One region of the Bradyrhizobium sp. MI1.4 genome, then DNA from elsewhere that is predicted to be linked to it. Evidence: predicted binding sites of a transcription regulator. Region 1 holds the regulator's gene; the other holds the start of a gene.
What was found. Region 1 encodes LexA, which represses DNA repair genes until DNA is damaged. Its sites were predicted from a motif close to TGTTCNNNNTGTGTTCNG; they were not measured.
Positions count from the first base shown of each region.

Region 1 (11,624 bases):
GCGCGTGCCGATCAGCGTCGCGCGCTTGTGGTCATGCAGCGCGCCGGCCACGATCTCCGAGGCTGAGGCGGAGCCGCCGTTGACGAGAACCACCAGCGGCTTGCCCTTGGTGAGGTCGCCACCATGGGCGGTAAAGCGCTGGGTCTCTTCCGGATTGCGGCCGCGGGTCGAGACGACCTCGCCACGCTGCAGGAACGCGCTCGACACCGACACGGCCTGGTCGAGCAATCCGCCCGGATTGTTGCGCAGGTCCATCACGTAGCCCACCAGCTTCTCCGGCGGAACCTCCTTGGTGATCGATGCGATCGCCTTCTTCAGGCCATCGGTGGTCTGCTCGTTGAACGAGGTGACGCGGATATAGCCGATATCCCCGTTCTCGACGTGGAAGCGCACGGGACGCACATGGATGATCTCGCGCTTGATCGCGACGTCGAGCGGGGCGTCGGCGCCCTTGCGCACGATCGTGAGCTTGGTCTGGGTCTCGACCGGCCCCTTCATCTTGTTGACGGCCTGCTCGAGCGTCATGCCCTGCACGGCATCGCCGTCGATCTTGCTGATGAGGTCGCCCGACATGATGCCGGCCTTGGATGCCGGCGTGTCGTCGATCGGCGAGACGACCTTGACCAGCCCCTCCTCCATCGTGACCTCGATGCCGAGCCCGCCGAACTCGCCGGAGGTGGTCTCCTGCATCTCGGTCCAGGCCTTGTCGTTCATGTAGCGCGAGTGCGGATCGAGCGAGGTCACCATGCCGGTGATCGCGCCTTCGATCAGCTTGGCATTGTCAGGCTTCTCGACATAGCTCGCCTTCACCCGCTCGAACACTTCGCCGAACAGATTGAGCTTGGAATAGGCGTCATCCGCGCTCGCTGCCGCCCGTGCCGCCCATACGCCGCCGTGCGGACTGGCTACCAAAAGGGTCAGACACGCTCCGGTGAGCGCGCCCAGTGGAAACAGCAGGGTTTTCCGCATGGATAGGCTGGCCTTTTTGCTTCGCGGTTCGGTGGGGCTGGGAGCCGCCATGCAAATGGCGATCCAGCCTGCTTCTCACAATACCATTCTGGTTTCTTCAAGGCCGGGATGCCACGCCGGCGGGTACACCGTAAAAATCGGTTGGTCCGGACCTAAACTTTCGGCAACGTTGCAGGACCGGTTCGTGCGCAACGGGGGTCGGCCGGCCGGCCCGCGCCTCGCAGCCATGCCATTTTAGGATGGTTTTGGCGCCCCGGACGGGTTAGGCGATCAGGGAAGGCTTCAAATTCTCGGGAGGATAACAATGAACGAAGCACCCCGCATCCAACCGGAAAGGAACGTCGAGCTCGGCGCCAGCACCGAGCCGTTCCAGAATCTGCATGAATTCATCCGGAAAGCCCGCGCCAACCTCAACCAGAATGCATGGGACTATATCGTCGGCGCGGCCGAGACCGAGACCACGATGCGTCGCAACCGCATGGCGCTGGACGAGATCGCTTTCCGCCCGCGCGTGCTGCGCGATGTTCGCAAGGTTACAGGTTCGGTCGAACAGTTCGGCCGCAAGATGCGCCTGCCCGTGGTCCTCGCCCCGGTCGGCGCGCTCGAGATCTTCGATCCGGATGGTGCGGCGAGCGTGGCACGCGCCTGCGGCACTTTCGGTGCGGCGCACATGCTCAGTTCGGTGTCCGAGCCCGGCCTAGAAAAGACCGCCGAAGCTGCGTCCGACGCGCTGCGGCTCTACCAGCTCTATGTGCGCGGCGATGACGCCTTCGTCGCCGACGTCGTCAGCCGGGCCGAGAAGAACGCCTACGCCGCCTTCTGCCTGACCGTCGACACCGCCCACTACAGCCGCCGCGAACGTGACATCGCCAAGCGCTACGTTCGCGAGAGCCGCTTGCGCGCCACCGGGGGCGATTACCAGAAGGGTCTGGAGTGGCGGACGGTGAAGATGATCAAGGACAAGTTCAAGATCCCGCTGATCCTCAAGGGCATCGCGACGCCAGAGGACGCGCTGATCGCGATCGATCACGGCGTCGAATGGATCTACGTCTCCAACCATGGCGGCCGTCAGCTCGATCACGGTCGCGGCGCCATGCACGTGCTGCCCGAGATCGTCGACGCCGTGAACGGCCGCGCCAAGATCATGGTCGATGGCGGTGTCTGTCGCGGCACCGACATCGTCAAGGCGATCGCGGCGGGCGCCGACCTCGTCGGCATCGGCCGGCTGCAATGCTGGGCGCTGGCGGCGGCCGGCGAAGCCGGCGTGGCGCGCATGCTGGAACTGCTCGAGGACGAAGTGCTGCGCTGCCTCGGCCTCTTGGGTGCGACCTCGTTCGCCGAGGTCAACAAATCCTGCCTGCACCAGGCGACCGCAACCAACGCGCCGAGTGTGTTCAGCGCGTTTCCGCTGTTCGACCACGAGCCGTATCGATACTGAGTGAAAGGACGCAGGTGACATCGCTCTCTCCCGGCAGCGCGGATGCGCTCCTGTTCGATCTCGGCCGCGTCGTGCTCGATATCGATTTCTCCAAGGCGATCGCCTGCTGGGCGGGACATGCCGGCTGCAAGCCCGAAGCCATCGTCGCGCGCTATGTGCGGGACAGCGAAGCCTATCGGTTGCACGAGATGGGGAAGATCAGCGATGAGGACTATTTCGCCTCATTGCGAGCCTCGCTCGGAATCGGCATTTCGGACGCGCAATTCCTGGAAGGCTGGAACGCGATTTTCGCCGGCGAAATGCCTGACATCGCCGAGCTGCTGCCGCGCGCAGCGAAACAGATGCCGCTCTATGCTTTCTCCAACACCAACCGGCCGCACGTGGACCATTTCTCGAGGGAATATGCCGACCTCCTCGGCCATTTCCGCGAGCTGTATTTGTCGTCCAGCATCGGCCTGCGCAAACCGGATGCGGAGGCCTTCGACCACGTCGTTGCGGCGATCGGCGTGCCCGCCGGGCGCATCGTGTTCTTCGACGATCTTGCCGAAAACATCGAGGGAGCGCGCGCGCGCGGCTTGATGACGGTGCATGTGACCTCGCCGCGTGACGTCGGGAACGCATTGAAGGCATTGGGCATTTGACGACGTCCGTTGTCGCGAAACCCACGACGGCACGGCCCGACGGACCAATTTTGAAAAATTGAGGAACCGGATCACTTTGTGCATTTTTATACAGAGTTCCGGGAACGGAATACCGCCTTCCGGACTCTTAGAGTCCGTTGGGACTTCTACGGACGGATGCATCATCGTGCTGGGCAAAACCTACCTCACCAAGCAGGCCTCTCTTCTTCTTGAATTCGCGAGGACAACTTCAGATTCGGACCTTTCCGCCAAGCTTGTGAGCAAGGCCGCCGACCTGAAATCCCAAGCCGACCCGCTGCCCGACAAGGATCAGGGATCCAAGGCGCCCGACGTAACTCCCGGGCAGGCAGGGAGCTGATCGATTCAGGCCATGGCGCGTTCTCGCCTTGCCATGATTTTCGTCGCTTCCATGACCACTCTCCTGCCGATCTGTGACCTCCTTCGGATCATGCCGCGACGCGCTTGATCCTGCCTTCCGGAACAATGTGAAGGGGCGGGATGACTGTGCCTGCTCAGCCGCTTTTGCCTCTGCGCCTGCGCTCGGCTAGAAGACGTGCGGAACATTCGCCCGAACGTGCCGAGCAGGAGTTTTCGCCGTGGCCTTGATGCCGGTTTCTGACGCGCTTGCCGCGGTGCTGGCGGGTGCAGAGCCGCTGCCGGAAGAAATGATTTCCCTCGACGAGGCCTACCATCGCGTGCTCGCGCGTGACGTCGTGGCGCGGCGCACGCAGCCGCCGCAAGCGATGTCGGCGATGGACGGCTACGCGGTGCGCGCGGCCGATGCCGCGACGATCGATTCGGAGCTCACCGTCATCGGCGAAGTCGCAGCGGGCCGACCGTTCGAGGGGACGGTCGGAGCCGGCGAGGCCGTGCGGATCTTCACCGGCGGCGTCGTTCCCTTTGGCGCGGACGCCGTCGTGATCCAGGAGGACACGGTCGCCGCCGGCAAGCGCATCACGATCAAGGAAGCCGCGATCGCCGGCCGGCACATCCGCCCCGCCGGCGTCGATTTCCGCGAGGGCGACGTGCTCCTGCGCAAGGGAAGCCGTCTGACCGAGCGAGACCTCGCGCTCGCCGCCGGGATGAATCATCCGCACCTTGCCGTTGTCAGGCGTCCGAAGGTCGCGATTCTCGCCACCGGCGACGAGCTGGTGATGCCGGGCACCACGCCCGGCCACGGCCAGATCGTCTATTCCAACGGCTACGCCCTGCACGCGCTCGCCCGCAGCGAGGGCGCCGAGACCATCGACCTCGGTATTGCCGCCGACACGCTCGAGGCCACCACCGCCGGCATCCGCCGCGCCCGCGAGAGCGGCGCCGACGTCCTGATCACGACCGGCGGCGCATCGGTCGGCGACCACGATCTGGTCCAGCAGGCACTGCGGGACGAAGGCATCGCGATGGCGTTCTGGAAGATCGCGATGCGGCCAGGCAAGCCGATGATGCACGGGCGACTCGGCGCAATGGGTGTGATCGGCCTGCCGGGCAATCCCGTATCGTCCTACGTGTGCGCTTTCCTGTTCATGGTGCCGCTGATTCGCGCCCTGTCGGGCCGTTCAGTGATTCACCATCGCCGTGAACGCGCCGTGCTCGGCCGCGACGTCGGCGCCAACGACCAGCGCGAGGACTATCTGCGCGCGCATCTTGAGGAGCGTGACGATGGCACACGCGTCGTTGTTCCCGTCAATCATCAGGACTCTTCGCTGCTTGCGAATCTCGCTGCAGCACAGGTACTTCTCGTCCGCGCACCATTCGCGCCGAAGGCCGAAGCCGGCACGGCTTGCGAAGTGTTGCGGCTCCCCGTCTGAGCGCCCCCGCAACGCGCGTTCCGCGCACTTTGCTCTGTTCACGGTAAATTAAGCAGTTGCGGAACATGTATCGAACATATAGTGTCTGTTCATGATTTGTTTCGAGCATGCAGCGGCTTATGGCCGAATTCAGCGTCTCGGAATCGGACGACATCAACCGGGGGACTTTGGTCGAGATGTTAACGCGCAAACAATACGAGCTTCTGCGGTTCATCAGTGAACGTCTGAAGGAAAGCGGCGTGCCGCCCTCCTTCGACGAGATGAAGGATGCGCTCGATCTGCGCTCGAAGTCGGGCATCCATCGCCTGATCACGGCGCTCGAGGAGCGTGGCTTCATCCGACGCCTGCCCAACCGCGCCCGTGCGATTGAAGTCATCAAGCTGCCGGAGCTCCAGGCAGCCGCTGGCAGCCGCCGCGGCTTCACGCCGAGCGTCATCGAGGGCAATCTCGGCAAGGTGCGTGCGAGCGCGAGCCTGCCCGCTGACGAGGGCGAACGTCCCGTCGCGGTGCCGGTGATGGGCCGCATCGCGGCCGGCACGCCGATCGAGGCGTTGCAGACCCGCAGCCATACTATCAGCGTACCGCCTGACATGCTCGGCTCGGGCGAGCATTACGCGCTGGAAGTGCGCGGCGACTCGATGGTCGAAGCCGGCATTCTCGACGGCGACATGGCCCTGATCCAGCGCAACGAGAGCGCCGATACCGGCGACATCGTGGTGGCGCTGATCGACGACGAGGAAGCGACACTGAAGCGCTTCCGCCGTCGCGGCGCCTCGATCGCGCTCGAGCCCGCCAACGCGGCCTATGAGGTCCGCATCCTGCCGCCCAACCGGGTGAAGATTCAGGGCAAGCTGATCGGGCTTTACCGGAAGTACTGATACCGGGAGTCTTTCTATCGGCAGTACTTCATATCGGAAGCACTTCATGCCGGAGGTGCTTGGCGCCTCGCGCGCTTCCGATCGACATCGCCGGTCAGAGATTGGAGCGGATCATCGTCCGCTCCGGCTGGATAGCCTTTCTGGTTCTGCACAGACTATCCGGCCCCTCCTCCAACGCTGGCTCCTCGCCACGCCGACGAAGCAGCACCGCTTCAAGCAGCACCGCTTCGCGGCTCGGTTGTTCGAGGAAACAGCGACCAGCGGTCAAGTTCGGCCGTTGCAGCCAAGTTGGCAATGTTCGCGTACGCGCCTCCCGAATGCATCGCGGCGAGCTTTGTTCCTATTGAATTCGGGAAAGATAATGTGATCGCGGCTTGCGGAAGCCAGCCGCAGATTTGCCCACAACCAAGCAGAGCGTTCGTGCTTCCACTCTGATAGAGGCCTGCGCCTCGATAAGAGACGCGGGTTGCTATCCCAGCATGAGGAGCACCCGATGTGTGACTACAGCCTACATGCCGTCGCGTCGCGCCCCGCCGAAGTCGGCGAGACGATCGTCACGACAAGCTTCCGCGGCACCTCGACGCGCGGCTTCGCCTCTGCAGCCGATCCGTCTGTTGCCGTCTGCCTGCTGCCGGGGACGGAGCTCGCCTTCGCCGACGACGTCCGCTACGACAATCGCTGGATCTGGACGCGCACCATCAATTCCCGCGTGGGCAAGTTCGGCAAGATCGATCCGCACGTTCCCGACCGCCATCATGATGCGATCGAATTCCCCGACGGCAAATACGTGCTGGTGACGCAGCTCGTCGAAGGCCAGCGCGCGACGGTGCTGCAACTGCCGGTGACTCAGTCGGTCACCGAGCGCGAGCACAAGGCGCAGATCACCGCCGACAGGCAGCCGACCGTCACGCACCTGCCGATCGGCTGACAGAGCCGCCCTCCGGCTACGAAGTCGGAGGTCAGGATTAAATCGCCATCGCCGGCCGTGGCCGGCGAGATGGTGTGGTTTGCACCCCGCTAATCCGAACGGACGCACCGAACCACTGCGTTGCTCCGCACCATCAGATCAATCGTCGGCTTGCAGGTCGGTGTCCGCCGGCGTTGCGTCCTTGATGCGAGGCGCGGTCGACTTTGGCGCGAGGCTGCCGTCGAAATCACCCTCGCCGGCGCCGGCCGGCAACCAGGGGCGGCTCGTGCCTCTCGCCCTCACTGCCTGAACCACAAAACCGTCACCACGCTGCGTCAGCGCCAGCGCGCTCTGGCTGGCGAGCCGCTGCCGATCGACCACCATCGCCGCGCAATCAGGCGGTGCGGGACGAGTCGTCACCACCAGCGCGGCCCGACTGCAATCGTCCGCGAGAGCGTCGACGCGCAGTGCCAGCGCGACCAGCCTCCCGTCGGCCAGTGGCGTCACGCAGCCGGATTCGTCGCAGGACACGCCATCGGCAAGCGAGGCTCTGCCCGCATCGCGCGGATCGGCGTCGGCAGCGAGCCATTCCTTGAGCAGAAAGCTGTCCTTGTTCGTCCTGATCAGGTGCAGATATCCGTCCCTGCCCCGCACCGCGACGCTGGCGCCATCCCCGGCAATCAGAATGTCGGGCTGCCGCGCCGACAGTCCCCAGAGGATCGCTGCCAGCAGCACCAGGGCGCCGGACCAGCGCAGCGGCGTGCGCAACAAGCCGAGCACAATGATTCCCAGGCTCGCCGCGATCAGCGGCGCGATCCCGAACGCCGGGATGCGGCCCACCGCGCCCGGCAAGGCCGCGACCCAGCGCGAGACCGCGACCATCCACTCGATGCCAATCCCCATCAGCCACCAGAACACGCTGTCCAGCCCGAACGGCGCAGCAAGCAGCCCCAACAGCCCCGCCGGCATCACCAGCGCAGAGACCACCGGCATCGCGCCGAGATTGGCGAGCACGCCGAACGGCGTGACACGGTGGAAATGAAAGGCGGCATAGGGCGTCGTCGCAAGTCCCGCAATCAGCGAAGCCATGAACAGCATCGCAATCTCGCGCCCACCCCACATCGCAATGCGCGCAGTCGCCGAATTGTCCGGCGAGGCAAACAAATTGGGCATGCCGATCTGCACCAGTGCGACCAAGCCGAGCGTTGCCGCAAACGACATCTGAAAACTCGGATGCACCAGCGCTTCCGGCGCGACCGCCAGCACGATCAGCGCAGCCACAGCAAGCGTGCGGAAGGTGATGGCGCGGCGATCGACCATCACCGCGATCAGCACCACCGCCGTCATGAAGAACGACCTTTGCGTGGCGACCTCCGCGCCCGACAGCAGCAGGTAGAACGCAGCGGCGACCAGCGCGGCGGCGGCCGACCATTTCTTGATGGCGAAGCCGGCCGCCAATCCGGGGATCAGAGCGAGCAGCGCGCGCACCGCGAAGAACACGACGCCGGCAACGACGGCCATGTGATAACCGGAGATCGAGAGCACGTGGCCGAGGCCGGAGATGAACATCGCATCGTTGACGGGCGTGGTGATCGCATCGCGCCGCCCGGTGAGCAGCGCGGTCGCGATCGCCCGATTGTCGCCGTCGAGCGTCGCCCGGATGCGGGCATCGATCGCATCGCGCAGGCCTTGCATGAAGGCCGCGTAACGCAGCCGTAAGCCGCCGGTCTCAGGCGGCGACGCCACCGTGATGGCGCCCATCGCGAAGCCGGAGGCGCCGATGCCCTGGAAGAACATGTCACGCGAAAAGTCGTAGCTGCCGGGCCGCACCGGCGCGAGTGGCGGCATCAGCCGTGCCTTCAGCTGAACGAAGCTACCGACCTCCGGCGCGGTGCCCTTGCGGACCGACAGGCGCACGCGCTCGAGCCTGACGTCGCTGCGCTGCGCCTCCATCGCCGTGACGCGCAGCACGAAACGATCGGTACGCTCGCGGATGTCGCGAGCCTCGACGAAGCCCGACAACGACACCGAATAGAGCGCCCTTGCCAGCACCGGGTGGGCGATGCGCGCCGTCTTCCAGGTTGCGACGGCAAAGCCGGCCGCGACCGCCGCGATCATGATGGCCGGGGCGAACAGCCGGCTCCGCCGCAACAGAGCCGCGCCAAGCAGGAGCGCGATGGCGGTCGTGGCAACGACCCACAGCACCGGCTCATGATCGGCAGAGAAATAAAGCGCGATGCCGCAGCCAAACGCGACGGGCACCCACGGCAACAGCCGCCCGGCGCCCGCCTCGGCGCGCAGCCAGGCGCGGAGGGTCTCGGCCAGCGATGTCCAGAGGTCGAGGCCTGCAGGCGCGAGGCCGCCCGCGGACGCGGCGCGGCCCGCGGGCCACGTCCCCGCGATCCCCTGCGATCGTACCGACCGGCCCGGCTCCGCCATTCCCTGCACTCGATGATACGCAACGAAGCCAGAAGCTACCGGAACGTGCAGGTGGGCGGATAGCGGTACGGATCAGGAACGAAGGGGCGCGGCCGCTACTTTTCCTCTTCCATCGTCACGGCCACATCCGCCTTGGCCGACAGCCTGACCTTGTTGCCCTCGATATCGGCGACGAGGCCCTTGTCGATGAAGTGATGATGGCCCTTGTGGCTGCCCTCGCCGCTGTCCTTCTTGGTCAGCTTGATGCGATTGCCTTCGACCTTGTCGACGGTGCCGATGTGGACGCCGTCGGCGCCGATCACTTCCATATGCTCTGCGATGTTCTGCATGGTGGGTTCCTTGTTGGACCCACCCCAACGCGCGGGGAGCACGTTCGTTCTCTCACGAGAATGACGAAGCCGTGTGCCCGCTCGTCAGATCAGCGGCGCCTGCGACGAAGCATGGTGATTGACGATCTTCCACTCGCCGTCCTCGCGCATGATGACCCAGCTCATCTTGACCGAGAAATCGGGGCGTTCGCCGGCGAGATCGAACGAGATGGTCGCGGCCATATTGATCAGATCAGGACCTGCCTGCGCCGCCGTCACCTCGGAAAACACCGCGCTCGGCTTGCGCCAGCGCGGCAGGCCGTTGAAATAGTCTGCGACGCCGGCCCTGCCCCGGTAGAGCTTTGGGTTGGAGCCGAAGAAGAAGGCATTCCTCGCATAGAGCGATGAGAGCGCGGCCGCATCGAGCGTGGCGAAGCCGGCGCGCCATTTCGCGATGATGCCGGAAACGATAGCGTCGGCTTCGTTGCTCATTGTGGTCTCGCAGCTCTTTTCAGCCTTTGGCAACTTCCTTCGCGAACGTGTCGCGCAGACCGATAGTCCTGGAAAATACCGGTCTGTCGGACGTCGAGTCCTTGTCGCGCACGAAATAGCCCTGGCGCTCGAACTGCATCGGCTCGGTCGAATTGCTTTCCGCGACCGATGCCTCGACGCGGGCATTAGCGAGAATTTCCAGTGACTGCGGATTGAGGTCGGCGGCGAAGTTCGAGGCGTCCGGGCTCGGTTTGGCAAACAGCTGATTGTAGATGCGGATTTCCGCGGGCACGGATGTCGCCGCCGGCAGCCAGTGCATGGTGGCCTTGACCTTGCGGCCATCGGGCGCGTTGCCGCCCTTGGTCGCGGGATCGTAGGTGCAGCGCAGCTCCACCACCTCGCCGGCATCGTTCTTGATCACGCCGGTGCACTTGACGAAATAGGCGTAGCGCAGCCGCACCTCGTTACCCGGCGACAGACGGAAGAACTTTTTCGGCGGGTTCTCCATGAAGTCGTCCTGCTCGATATAGAGCTCACGACCGAACGTGATCTTGCGGGTGCCGGCGGAGGGATCATCCGGATGGTTGATCGCCTCGAGCTCCTCGGTCTGCCCCTCGGGATAATTCTCGATCACGACCTTGAGCGGCTTAAGCACCGCCATGCGCCGCTGCGACGTGCGGTTCAATTCCTCGCGGATGCAGAATTCCAGCATGCCGACGTCGACCACGCTATTGGCTTTCGCAACGCCGATGCGCTTGACGAATTCGCGAAGCGCGGCCGGCGGCACGCCGCGGCGGCGCATGCCCGCCATGGTGGGCATGCGCGGGTCGTCCCAGCCCGCGACATGGCCCTCGCGGACGAGCTGGGTCAGCACACGCTTGGACAGCAGCGTGTAGGTCAGGTTCAGACGCGCGAATTCGTACTGGTGCGGCTTCGAGGGCACCGGCAGCTTCTCGATGAACCAGTCGTAGAGCGGCCGATGGTCCTCGAACTCCAGCGTGCAGATCGAGTGCGTGATGCCTTCGATGGCATCCGACTGGCCGTGGGCATAGTCGTAGCTTGGATAGATGCTCCACTTGGTCCCGGTGCGCGGATGGTGCGCATGCAGGATGCGGTACAGCACGGGGTCGCGCAGATTGATGTTGCCCGCACCCATGTCGATCTTGGCCCGCAGCACGCGCGCGCCGTTCGGGAATTCGCCCGCCTTCATGCGACGGAACAGGTCGAGGTTTTCATCCACGGTGCGATCGCGGAACGGCGAGTTCTTGCCGGGCTCGGTCAGCGTGCCGCGCGCGAGACGAATCTGCTCCTGGGTCTGGTCATCGACATAGGCGAGCCCGTCGCGGATCAGCTGCTCCGCCCATTCGTAGAGGCGGTCGAAATAGTCCGAAGCGAAGAACAGGTTCTTGCCCCAGTCGAAGCCGAGCCAGCGCACGTCGGCCTGGATGGAATCGATATATTCCTGCTCTTCCTTGACCGGATTGGTGTCGTCGAAGCGCAGATGGCAACGGCCCGGAAACTCTTGGGCGATGCCGAAATTGAGCGCGATCGACTTGGCGTGGCCGATATGGAGATAACCGTTCGGCTCCGGCGGGAACCGGGTCACGATCTCCTTGTATTTGGCCTGCTCGAGGTCGGCCTGGATGATGTCACGAATGAAATCGCGCCCAACCTCGTTCGCCACCGGTTCTGTCATTACGAAAATCCTGTAGGGAAATCAGCGGCCCTTCTGCCAAATTCCCTT
Region 1 covers NZ_JBVVPP010000027.1:5,332-16,955, reverse strand. The annotation lists gene AC0L23_RS25105 (S41 family peptidase) at 1-969, opposite strand, end outside; gene AC0L23_RS25100 (alpha-hydroxy acid oxidase) at 1,274-2,407, shown strand; gene AC0L23_RS25095 (HAD family hydrolase) at 2,422-3,048, shown strand; gene AC0L23_RS25090 (hypothetical protein) at 3,215-3,406, shown strand; gene AC0L23_RS25085 (molybdopterin molybdotransferase MoeA) at 3,645-4,856, shown strand; gene lexA (transcriptional repressor LexA) at 5,033-5,734, shown strand; gene AC0L23_RS25075 (hypothetical protein) at 6,228-6,662, shown strand; gene AC0L23_RS25070 (ComEC/Rec2 family competence protein) at 6,801-9,080, opposite strand; gene AC0L23_RS25065 (DUF2171 domain-containing protein) at 9,176-9,409, opposite strand; gene AC0L23_RS25060 (nuclear transport factor 2 family protein) at 9,494-9,880, opposite strand; gene AC0L23_RS25055 (glutamine--tRNA ligase/YqeY domain fusion protein) at 9,900-11,576, opposite strand.

Region 2 (11,624 bases), on a different contig from region 1:
GCCCGATCTGGGACGACTGGCTCCACGCGCCGAAATCGTGCAGATCGGACCGGCTCTAGCGGGCCGAGCGGCCCCTGCGGTTGTGGCAGGGGTGACAAGGCGCGGGCGACCCGCGCCGCCATGGATGATCAAGGAGTCAATGATGAAGCTTTTCCGTATGGCCGCGGTGCTGGCTGTTCTGGCGGGACCGACCGTGCTGGCGGGACCGGCTTATGCGCAAATGCCCAATCTCAATTTGCTGCAGGAGGGGCCTGGCAAGACCCCCGAGGAGAAGGCCGCGGAGGCCGAGCGTGACAGGGCCTACAAGGAAACGCTGAAGAAGATTCCAGACTCCAAGGCGTCCAACGATCCCTGGGGTGGCATGCGCTCCGACCCGCCGAAGCCGTCGGCGGCGCCAAAGGCGTCGGCCGCAACCGGTGCGCCGAAGAAGAAGTCCGGCACGACTGCCAATTGACCTTCCGCCCGATCGGCGGCGGTTGAATGCCTCCGGCCGGGACTCCTCTTTGATCGGCCTGCTTCCTACATTGCGCGGGAGTGTATCGCGTCGAGGAGAGCAGAACATGGCCGATCGTCCGCGGGATCTCGCCGAGCGGATGGCGCGCCGGCGAAAAATGGGAGGCAAGCCCGGCCCGAGGGCCGGCGACGGCTATCTGCGCGAGACCTTCACGCTGCCGCGCGCGGCGGCACGGGAGAGGGCGCAGGCTTTCTTCGCCCGCTACCCCAAGGCCGGCTATATGAGCGCGGTCGAGACCTGGCGCGAGCTGCCCGGCGGCGACATCGAATTCACGATGCGGCGGCTGCCCAGCGCGGATTAAGGCCGGCCCCTATTCGAAGGTTTCGGATGTGATGCGGATCCGGAATACGGGCTCCTTGGCCTCGTCCAGCAGCTCCATATTCCATTCGGAATTTTCCTGGAGCTTGCGGGCGATGCCGGCGGCCATGTCGGCGCAGACGCTTGTCATCTCCTTCCAGGCCAAATCGCGATCGGCAAATTCCGACGCGTGGTCGGCACAGCCGGAATAGCGGCCGTTCCGGATTCGAAAGAAGTAGAGCGGCATGGTTCGCACCGATCGCGCCTGATGGCTCCGTCCCTCGGCCATAATCGCGGGCAGTCCAATCCCAAACCAGCGGCAGATCAATTCCGGGCGGCTACGGAATAGCCCCATGGGCGCGGCTTGCGCCCTGCAAGCCATGCTGCGCTCCGCAAGTCATGCTGCGCTCAAGTCATGGCGGCTGCGGCGCGCCGGGGCGCATGCCGCCGACGATCTCGGCCCGGCCGTTCAGGCGGTTTTGCGCCCGATCGCCTTCAGCTCCCGATCGATGCGCAGCTGCACCCGTCGGATCGCCAAGAGATCGATCTTGGTCTCGGTCCTGCCGGTCTTGATCTGCTCGCCGATCCGGAACTGCCACTGCCACATGCCGGGAATTGCCGTCTTGGCGACGGTGAATTCGATGCCCCTGTGATTCATGGCCATCTCCCACGATTCACTTCCATCACTGAGAACATGCTGGGCGGCATAATATTCCAAGGGAAAGCCAAACCTGTCGGTAAGCCCCGGATAGCTCACGGCTATCGCGCAAACGCACGCGCTCCGGACGAAATCGAAATTCGAAAGCGCCGGCCGCGCGCGTCGGCGCGAGACCTCATGCCCGTGGTTCTCCGGCCAAGAACAGAGTTCCTGGGATGGGTAAGGGCACCTTCCGGAACGCGGCGGCATGTGCCTTGCTTGGCCCGATGCGGCTAAGCAACATGGACGCGTCATGCCGGGCATTCCCCGCCGCTATTCTCATTTCGTGTTCGGAATCATCCAGTCCGGACTGACCTCGCTGATCGCCGCGGGCATCGCCAGCTTTCCCGCAGGGAACGCGCTGGACTTCCTGGCGCACTGGATGGTGTCGTGGCTGATCGCATGGGCGGCGATGCTGCCGATCGTGCTGCTCGCAGCGCCGGCGATCCGCGCCCTCTCGCTGCGGCTGACGCAGGAGGAGGGCGGTTCGCAAACCGGCCGGCCGGCAAGAAAATCAGCATGAAAATCGGAATGAAAAAACCCCGCTTGGGAGAACCAAGCGGGGAGAAGGTTATTGGAGGCTGAGGTGCTGGGCTGCAACACCATAGCCGGGCGACCCTAGCCGGTTCAGCTTACGACAGCCTGACAAGGCCCAATGATGGCAGCAAAAGCCGGAGCGCGGGGGCCGCAGACTGGCCCCGCACCGGTCCCAATTTCGACATCCGTTCGCACAACTCAGGACACAACCGCAGGCGAGATTTCGCGGCGACGGTGCTGCCATGGGGGAAAACGTGGCGTGCCGGCAACGGGGTGGCATCATGGACAACGTAGAGCGGTCATTCGCCGCCGCGACGGCGGCTGGCTTCGTCGTGCTGGTAATCGGCATCGGGTTGCTGGTTCTGCTGTAGGCGCTGTTGGGTGCGGGAGATGGCTCCGAGGGTGGAAAGGCCCGTGCGCGCCTTTCAAAAACGCGAAAACAACCCCATGCACAGTAGCGTGCCTACAAATTTCCCCGCCCAATCAATGGCTTACTGGTAGTATTTAGATACCATATCGGCTCGGATTTGCCTTTCACGGCCATCCGAATCCCGATTCTCGTGCCCCTGAGATCAACGGGCGGCCGCTCCGGCACCGTCGCCAGCGCGGGCCCAGCGGCCTAATGAACCTTGATCGCGTCCAGCGGCAAACGGAGTTCGGCGGCACGCTCTTCGCGGTCTTTCTTGCGGAACTCGTTTTCCTTGCGCTCGAACTTGCTCAGCTCCTCCCGCGCCGCCTCCAGCAGCGGAGTGCGCCGGATCGTATAGTGATGCGTGTTGTCCGTCATGGCTGAAGTCCCCAGAGTTGCGGTCTCGTCCAAGAGCTATCCAGGAGAAGGCCGCAGACCGCGAAAGGTTCGGTGCCGGACGATTGCGGAATTCTGACGGCGCACAGCGCATCCGTCTTTGATGCGCTTCAGGCAGCCAAAATCGTAAAAGAACATATTGCGAACCTAGAACAAATAGGGTACATTGCATTTATCGCCGCGCCGCCTCGCCAATCGTTTGTCCCTCACGCGAATCCTCGTCATAAGGAGCACGACCCGATGTCCACCACTGCCCTGCGTATCGTCGAAGGATCCTCCATGGACAAGAGTAAAGCTCTCGCCGCCGCGCTCTCCCAGATCGAGCGTCAGTTCGGCAAGGGCTCGGTGATGAAGCTTGGCAAGAACGACCGTTCGATGGATGTCGAGGCGGTCTCTTCGGGCTCGTTGGGGCTTGATATCGCGCTCGGGATCGGCGGCCTGCCGAAGGGGCGCGTTGTGGAGATCTACGGGCCGGAATCCTCGGGCAAGACCACGCTGGCACTGCACACGGTGGCGGAAGGGCAGAAGAAGGGCGGCATCTGCGCCTTCATCGACGCCGAGCACGCGCTCGACCCGGTCTATGCGCGCAAGCTGGGCGTCAATATCGACGAGCTCCTGATCTCCCAGCCGGACACCGGCGAGCAGGCGCTGGAAATCTGCGACACGCTGGTGCGCTCCGGCGCGGTCGACGTGCTGGTGATCGATTCGGTCGCGGCGCTGGTGCCGAAGGCCGAGCTCGAGGGCGAGATGGGCGATGCGCTGCCGGGTCTGCAGGCGCGTCTGATGAGCCAGGCGCTGCGCAAGCTGACGGCGTCCATCAACAAGTCCAATACGATGGTGATCTTCATCAACCAGATCCGCATGAAGATCGGCGTGATGTACGGCTCGCCGGAGACCACCACCGGCGGCAACGCGCTGAAATTCTATGCTTCCGTCCGCCTCGACATCCGCCGCATCGGCGCGATCAAGGAGCGTGACGAAGTGGTCGGCAACACCACGCGCGTCAAGGTCGTCAAGAACAAGCTGGCGCCGCCGTTCAAGCAGGTCGAGTTCGACATCATGTACGGCGAGGGCGTCTCCAAGATGGGCGAGATCCTCGATCTCGGCGTCAAGGCCGGCATCGTCGAAAAATCCGGCGCATGGTTCTCCTACGACAGCCAGCGTCTTGGCCAGGGCCGCGAGAATTCGAAAGCGTTCCTGAAGGCCAACCCCGACATCACCGCCAAGATCGAGACCTCGATCCGCCAGAACTCCGGCCTGATCGCCGAGCAGATTCTCGCCGGCAGCCCCGAGCGTGACGCCGACGGCGAGGAGCCGGCGGACGAGTAAGCTTCAGCAGTAAAGTTTTTCGCGAGGAGCGGGCGCTGAGGACGTTGAGTTGCCGACGTCTTCGGCGCCTGTTTCGTTTAGGATCGGTCGTGCTCGGGGGGCGCGATGAAGCGGTTGATCTTGACCAGTTCGTCCGGGAGCGAGCTCGCACGATCGGGGTTGGCGGAGCTTGTCATCTCATCCTCGTTTCACTTTGGGTGGGGACCGCTGCCCTCACCCGAGAAGCTCGCAGCCTATTTCGCGGCGCGTTCGGCGGATCTCGGGCCGGGTGATCATTGGTCCGATTGGGGCATCCGCTGGCCCAAGGGTATCAAGGACCGCAAAGACTTGTCCCTGGCAGACTTCTGCGAGCGATATGACGTCGTTGAACTTTGGTTCGACCCGGCTCCCCGGGATCAATTGCAGCTCGTCTGCCTGCTGGACCACCTCAGCTCCTGCTCCTCGCTGGTGCCAAAGCTTCGACTTCGACTTGTGTCATCCGAGCTGACGACAGCACACGGTGAGGATCTCGCTGCGTCCGAGCCGCACATCCGTGTCGTGCCTGTTAGGGCCCAGGAGTTCGAGACTGCCCGGTTGGCGTGGTCGGCCTACCGTGCGATGACCCCTGAGGCGTGCGTCGATCTCCTTCACCAGGATCTCAGTGCATTGCTGATGCTGCGCCCGGCCTTGCTCGATCTCTTGGCAGAACTGCCGTCGCCTTTCACGGGTCTCGGTGCGACCGAGATGCGATTTCTGGAGCTCCTTGCCAGAGGGGTTGCAAACACGAATGCGTTGTTTCACCTGCGCTCGCAACGGCGCACATATGTGTTCGGAGAATTTGAGTTGGGTTCGTTGCTCGAGGGGCTCGCGCTCGGCCCCAAGCCCGTAGTGGCCGGGTTGGGCGACGAACTGCGCACGATCGATCGCGAAAATTAAGAGCTCGGCACGAGGTCTATCTCCGCAGCCGGTTGTCGTTGACCGAGTTCGGGCGGGGCCGTCCTGGCCCATCAGGAAGATTTCAGTCGCCACAATCCGATCGACCGCTGGTGGGGCGGCACGCACCTGACCAATGATCGGCTGTGGCGTTACGGTAATGTTTTGACGAAGCCTTGAGGCCACGGCATGACGCGGCTCATTGTCACGACCGACTCGTCCATCGCCGGTGCTATTGAACAGGCGGGCCTTGCCGACCTCGTGATTGCCATCGAGCGCCGGCTGGTCTGGGGACCGTTGCCAGCCGATGCAGAGCTGGACGCATTCTTTGCGCCGCGTACGACACAGCCCCGCGGGCTTCACTGGCTCGACGATACGCCGTCCTGGCGTCTCGAGGAATCAGGCGTGAAGGATCGAGGACTGATTGAACTGCTCGCGGAATATGACACGGTCGAGTTTTGGCGAGGGCCGGAGCCAAATGCGCAATTGATCCTGCTCTGGCTGCTCGATCATTGGGGCCGCCAACACGATGCAAATCCCGACTTTGTCGTGCGCTCCCTGTTCTTGGGTGTCAGGGATGTCGACCCACCGCGAAGCGAACTCTACCCGCCGGCTGTTGCGATCACACCTCGTCAACTCAAATCGGCCAAGCGTGCATGGCGGGCCTATCGCGCGCCGACCCCGCAAAGTTGGAGGGATCTCTTCAAGACCAATTTGAGCTGTTTGCCACAACTCGCCCCTCACGTGAGGGCTCTGCTCAACGAACTTCCGCGTCCCGCCTCAGGCCTTGGAGCCACGGAAGCGCGGATACTCCAGCTCATCGCGCGAGGCGGCATGCAGCCTTTCGATGTCTTTCCGGGCCATCAGAAGTGCAACGGGCTGGATGTGTATGGCTATTGGGAAGTTGGAGCGCTGCTTGACGGCCTTGTGCGGTGCGAGAGGCCGGCCGTGTCGGGACTGGATCAAGGTCCGTTTTCGCTAGAGATGCACGACGATTCAAGTCAGTTCGATCGGTACGAGCGGTCGCAATTGACGCTGACCGAGTTCGGAAAGGCGGTGTTGGGAGGCGACCAGGATTTTCACCGGCACAATCGGATTGATCGCTGGTGGGGCGGCACTCACCTGACCAACGAGCGACTCTGGCGGTGGGACCCCGAGACCCGCTCGTTGGTTGCGCCCTAAATGCGTGTTCCGTGCCGGAGGGTGGGTTAGCGAAGTGTAGCCCACCTCTTCCATTTCGCCAGAGACAGAAGTGGTGGGTTACGCCAGCGACTGCGCTTCGCGCAGCCGGTGGCTAATCCACCCTACAAAACGGTTACGCCGCCGCCTCCGCGTAATCGCTCACCGGCGGGCAGGAGCACACCAGGTTGCGGTCGCCATAGACGTTGTCGACGCGCCCGACCGGGCTCCAGTATTTGTCGGTGCGCGAGGTGCCCGCGGGGAAGCAGCCCTCGGCGCGGGTGTAGGCGCGCTTCCAGTCGTCATCCGCGATGTCGTGCACGGTGTGCGGGGCGTGGCGGAGCGGCGACGCCTCGATCTTGAAGCGGCCGGCCTCGACCTCGGCGATTTCCTTCCGGATCGCGATCATGGCATCGCAGAAACGATCGAGCTCCGCCCTGGATTCCGATTCCGTCGGCTCGATCATCAGCGTGCCCGGCACCGGAAAGCTCATGGTGGGCGCGTGGAAGCCGTAATCGATCAGGCGCTTGGCGATGTCGTCGACGGTGACGCCTGAGGTCGTCTTCAACGCGCGGGGATCGACGATGCACTCATGCGCGACGCGGCCTTTCTCGTTCTTGTAGAGCACTGGGAAATGCGCATCGAGCCTTGCAGCCACGTAGTTGGCGTTGAGGATCGCGATCTCGGTGGCGCGCTTGAGGCCTTCGCCGCCCATCATCAGGATGTAGATGTAGGAGATGGTGAGGATCGAAGCCGAGCCGAACGGCGCGGCCGAGACCGGCCCCACAGGCGCTTTCCCATCCGTCGCCGGATGACCGGGCAGGAACGGCTTGAGGTGCGCCTTGACGCCGATCGGGCCCATGCCCGGGCCGCCGCCGCCATGCGGGATGCAGAAGGTCTTGTGCAGGTTGAGATGGCTGACGTCGGCGCCGTAATCGCCGGGCCTGCTAAGGCCGACCTGCGCGTTGAGGTTGGCGCCGTCGAGATAGACCTGCCCGCCATGGCCATGCACGATCTCGCAGATCTCGCGGATGTGCTCCTCGAACACGCCATGGGTCGAGGGATAGGTGATCATGACCGCGGCGAGGTCGTTCGAATGCTTCTCGGCCTTGGCGCGGAGATCATTGACGTCGACGTCGCCGTTCTTCTCGCAGGCGACCACCACCACGTCCATGCCGACCATCGCGGCCGAGGCCGGGTTGGTGCCGTGCGCGGAGGAGGGGATCAGGCAGATCTTGCGATGCGTCTCGCCACGCGCCGCGTGATAGCCGCGGATCGCGAGCAGCCCGGCATATTCGCCTTGCGCGCCCGAGTTCGGCTGCAGCGAGATCGCGTCATAGCCGGTGATGTCGCACAGCCATTTTTCCAGCCGCGCGAACAGCGCGTAGTAGCCCTTCGCCTGCTCAGGCGGGGCGAACGGATGCAGGCTGCCGAATTCCGGCCAGGTCAGCGGCATCATCTCGGTGGTCGCGTTCAGCTTCATGGTGCACGAGCCGAGCGGGATCATCGCGCGGTCGAGCGCGAGGTCGCGGTCGCTGAGCTTGCGCATGTAGCGCAGCATCTCGGTTTCCGAGCGATGCGCGTGGAAGACGGGGTGGGTGAGGAAAGAGGTCGCACGCTTGAGCGTCTCCGGCAGCGCCTCGCGCGTGGTGGCGTCGATCTCGGCGTATGCAAGCTGCCCGCCGAAGGCGCGCCAGACTGCTTCCACCGTTGCGGGCGTGGTGGTCTCGTCGAGCGCGATCCGCAATGCAGTTTCGCCAGCGCCGAGATTGATCTTCTCGGCCGCCGCGCGCGCCACGATTTCGGTACGCTTCGCCCCTGCATCCACGCTGAGCGTGTCGAAGAAGCTGTCGGACTGGAGCGCAAAGCCGAGCTTGCGCAGGCCGGCCGCCAGCACCGCGGCGCGGCGGTGCACATTGCGCGCGATCTGCGAAAGGCCTTCGGGGCCGTGATAGACTGCATACATCGAGGCGATCACGGCGAGCAGCACCTGCGCGGTGCAGATGTTGGAGGTCGCCTTCTCGCGGCGGATGTGCTGCTCGCGGGTCTGCAGCGCGAGACGGTAGGCCGGCATTCCGCGCGAATCCACGGAGAGGCCGACGATGCGGCCGGGCAGCGAGCGCTTCAGCGCATCGCGCACCGCCATATAGGCCGCGTGCGGCCCGCCATAACCCATCGGCACGCCAAAACGTTGCGCCGAGCCGATGGCGATGTCCGCGCCGAGCTCGCCGGGCGAGGCGAGCAGTGTCAGCGCCAGCAGATCGGCGGCGATGATCGCGAGTGCGCCCTTGGCCTTCAGGCTGGCGATCGCGGGCCTGAGGTCGCGCACAGCGCCTGAACTGCCCGGATATTGCAGCAGTGCACCAAGCACGTCGGTCTTGTCGAGATCGGTGAGGGGATCGCCCACGACCAGGGTCCAGCCCAGCGGCTCCGCGCGGGTGCGCATCACGGCGAGCGTCTGCGGATGCACGTCCTTGTCGACGAAGAAGGCCTTTGCTTCGACCCGTGAGTGCCGCTCCGCGAGCGCCATCGCTTCGGCGGCCGCGGTGGCCTCGTCGAGCAGTGAGGCGTTGGCGACGTCGAGCCCGGTAAGATCGCAGATCATGGTCTGGAAGTTGAGCAGCGCCTCCAGCCGGCCCTGGCTGATCTCGGGCTGGTAGGGCGTGTAGGCGGTGTACCAGGCCGGACTCTCCAAGATGTTGCGCTGGATCACCGCGGGCAGGATCGTGCCGGAATAGCCTTGGCCGATCAGCGAGGTGAAGACCTGGTTCTGGGCGGCGAGTTCGGCCATATGCGCGATCGCTTCGGTCTCGCTCAAGGGCTTGCCGAGATCGAGTGGGGCGGCCTGCCGGATCGAGGCCGGCAGCGTCTGCGCCATCAGCGTATCGACGCTGTTCGCGCCGACGGCCTCGAGCATCGCGGTGACGTCGCGCGCGGAGGGGCCGATGTGGCGGCGAACGAAGCTGGTGGTGTCGCCGTTGGATTTGCGGTGCGCGGTCATCATGGGTCCTCGCTTCAGATGTTCTTGTCGCCGTCATGCCCCGCGAAGGCGGGGCATCCAGTAAACGCAGCCGCTTCGGCTAGCGCCGATTGGCCGCGGCGTACTGGATCGTCCGCCTTCGCGGACGATGACACCGAATATGAGGTCAGAGTTCGCATCATCTCACGCCGTGTGGGCCTTGTAGGCGGCTTCGTCCATCAGACCGCCGAGCTCGCTCTTGTCGGCAATCTTGATCTTGAAGAACCAGGCCGCGCCTTGCGCATCCGAGTTCACCAGTGCGGGCTCGGCGGCGAGCGCGGCGTTGGTCTCGAGCACTTCGCCCGTCACCGGCGCGTAGACGTCCGATGCGGCCTTCACCGATTCCACGACCGCGGCGGGTTCGGCCTTCTTCAGCGTGCGGCCGAGCTTGGGCAATTCGACGAACACGACGTCGCCAAGCTGCGATTGCGCGTAGTCGGTGATGCCGACGGTGGCGACATCGCCGTCGATCGCGAGCCATTCGTGGTCGGAGGTGTACAGCGTCGTGGTCATTTTCTCGGTCCTCAGCGTTTGTAGGTGTTTTTCACGAAGGGCATGGCGGCGATTTGCACGGCCAGGCGCTGGCCGCGCACCTCGGCGAAGAGTTTTGTGTCGATCGCGCTCGATGCGGTGGGCACATAGCCCATCGCGACCGGCGCATTCAGGCTCGGGCCGAAACCGCCCGAGGTGACCTTTCCGATCGGCTCGGCGGAGGTCGCATCCGCAAACAGCAGCGCGCCTTCGCGCACCGGCGCGCGGCCCTCGGTGCGCAGGCCGACGCGGCGGCGGGATGCGCCATGGTCGAAATGGGCGAGAATCTTTGCCGCGCCGGGGAAGCCCCCCGCACGCGCGCCGCCGGTGCGGCGGCTCTTCTGCACCGACCATTCCAGTGCGGCCTCGACCGGCGTGGTCGCGGTGTCGATGTCGTGGCCGTAAAGACAAAGCCCGGCCTCGAGCCGCAGGCTGTCACGGGCGCCGAGCCCGATCGGCATGACGTCCGGATTGTCCAGCAGGGCCTTGGCGAGCCGTTCGGCATCGCCGGCAGGAACCGAAATCTCAAAGCCGTCCTCGCCGGTATAGCCTGAGCGCGAGACGAAGCAGTCGAGGCCGGCAACCCTGTGCGGGCCGGAATCCATGAATTTCATGGCGGGTGCTTCTGCACACAATTTCGTCAGCGCCGATTCCGCCTTCGGCCCCTGCAGCGCGATCAGCGCGCGGTCGGCAAGCGAATCGATCATGCAGTCGTCCGAGAGATTCGCGCGCAGATGCGCCTCGTCCTCGGCCTTGCAGGCGGCGTTGACGACCAGGAAGAGGTGATCGCCGAAATTGGCGACCATCAGATCGTCCAGAATCCCGCCCTCGGCATTGGTGAACTGGGCGTAGCGCTGCCGGCCCGGCGCGATCGCCAAGATATCCTGCGGCACCAGTCGTTCCAGCGCGCGGGCGGCGTCCTCGACCTTGCCGGATTTCGGCCTGAGTGCGATCTGGCCCATGTGGGAGACATCGAACAGGCCGGCTGCGTTGCGGGTATGAAGGTGTTCCTTCAGGACTCCGGCCGGATATTGCACGGGCATGTCATAGCCCGCGAACGGCACCATCTTGCCGCCGAGCGAGACATGCAGGTCGTAAAGGGAGGTGCGTTTCAGGGAGTCTTTGTCGTCACGCGCAAGCATCGGGGGGCCCTCGGCGGTTCCCCGGGAACGATTTCCCGTGGACACCAGTCGAAGCCCCATCTGTCGCTGTGCCTGAGAGTATTATCCCGTCGGCGGACGCTGTCCGAACCTACCCTTTAAAAGGTCTTGGCCCGTCGGCGCCTCTTTCCAGATGCTGTCAAAGCCACGCGGTCCTTTTGCCTGAGAGTTTCCGGGGCGGTTGCTCCTTCGGCGCCGGCTACCAGTGCCGGTCTCTCCCGACGTGGCCGTACGATACAGATAGGTAAAGACCACAGGCCGGCCAAGCCTGTCAACGCGGCATCGGCGGCTTTCCAACGGATTACGCGACTGCGGCAACGCCTTGATCTGGCTGCACAGTTTCTGGACAGCGAAGCTGGCCTTGTCTAAAAGCGCATTGGCCCGCAGATATCAGCCCAAACTTGCGGTTTGGATGGCTGGAAGGCGGGTGCAAGCACACCCGATTGGATGAACATGAGCGGCGTCAACGAGATCAGGTCGACCTTTCTGAACTTCTTTGCCGAGAACGGCCACGAGATCGTGTCGTCCTCGCCATTGGTGCCGCGCAACGATCCGACGTTGATGTTCACCAATGCCGGCATGGTGCAGTTCAAGAACGTCTTCACCGGCGTCGAGAAGCGGCCCTATCAGCGCGCCACCACCTC
Region 2 covers NZ_JBVVPP010000010.1:91,910-103,533, forward strand. The annotation lists gene AC0L23_RS14375 (hypothetical protein) at 143-454, shown strand; gene AC0L23_RS14380 (hypothetical protein) at 561-815, shown strand; gene AC0L23_RS14385 (DUF6894 family protein) at 825-1,058, opposite strand; gene AC0L23_RS14390 (hypothetical protein) at 1,281-1,469, opposite strand; gene AC0L23_RS14395 (DUF2798 domain-containing protein) at 1,762-2,031, shown strand; gene AC0L23_RS14400 (hypothetical protein) at 2,665-2,832, opposite strand; gene recA (recombinase RecA) at 3,091-4,179, shown strand; gene AC0L23_RS14410 (hypothetical protein) at 4,285-5,094, shown strand; gene AC0L23_RS14415 (hypothetical protein) at 5,281-6,273, shown strand; gene gcvP (aminomethyl-transferring glycine dehydrogenase) at 6,407-9,271, opposite strand; gene gcvH (glycine cleavage system protein GcvH) at 9,434-9,802, opposite strand; gene gcvT (glycine cleavage system aminomethyltransferase GcvT) at 9,814-10,962, opposite strand; glycine riboswitch at 11,122-11,211, opposite strand; gene alaS (alanine--tRNA ligase) at 11,434-11,624, shown strand, end outside.
Region 2: a site for LexA is predicted at 2,999-3,016, ahead of recA (recombinase RecA). Genes of this name have one in related genera too.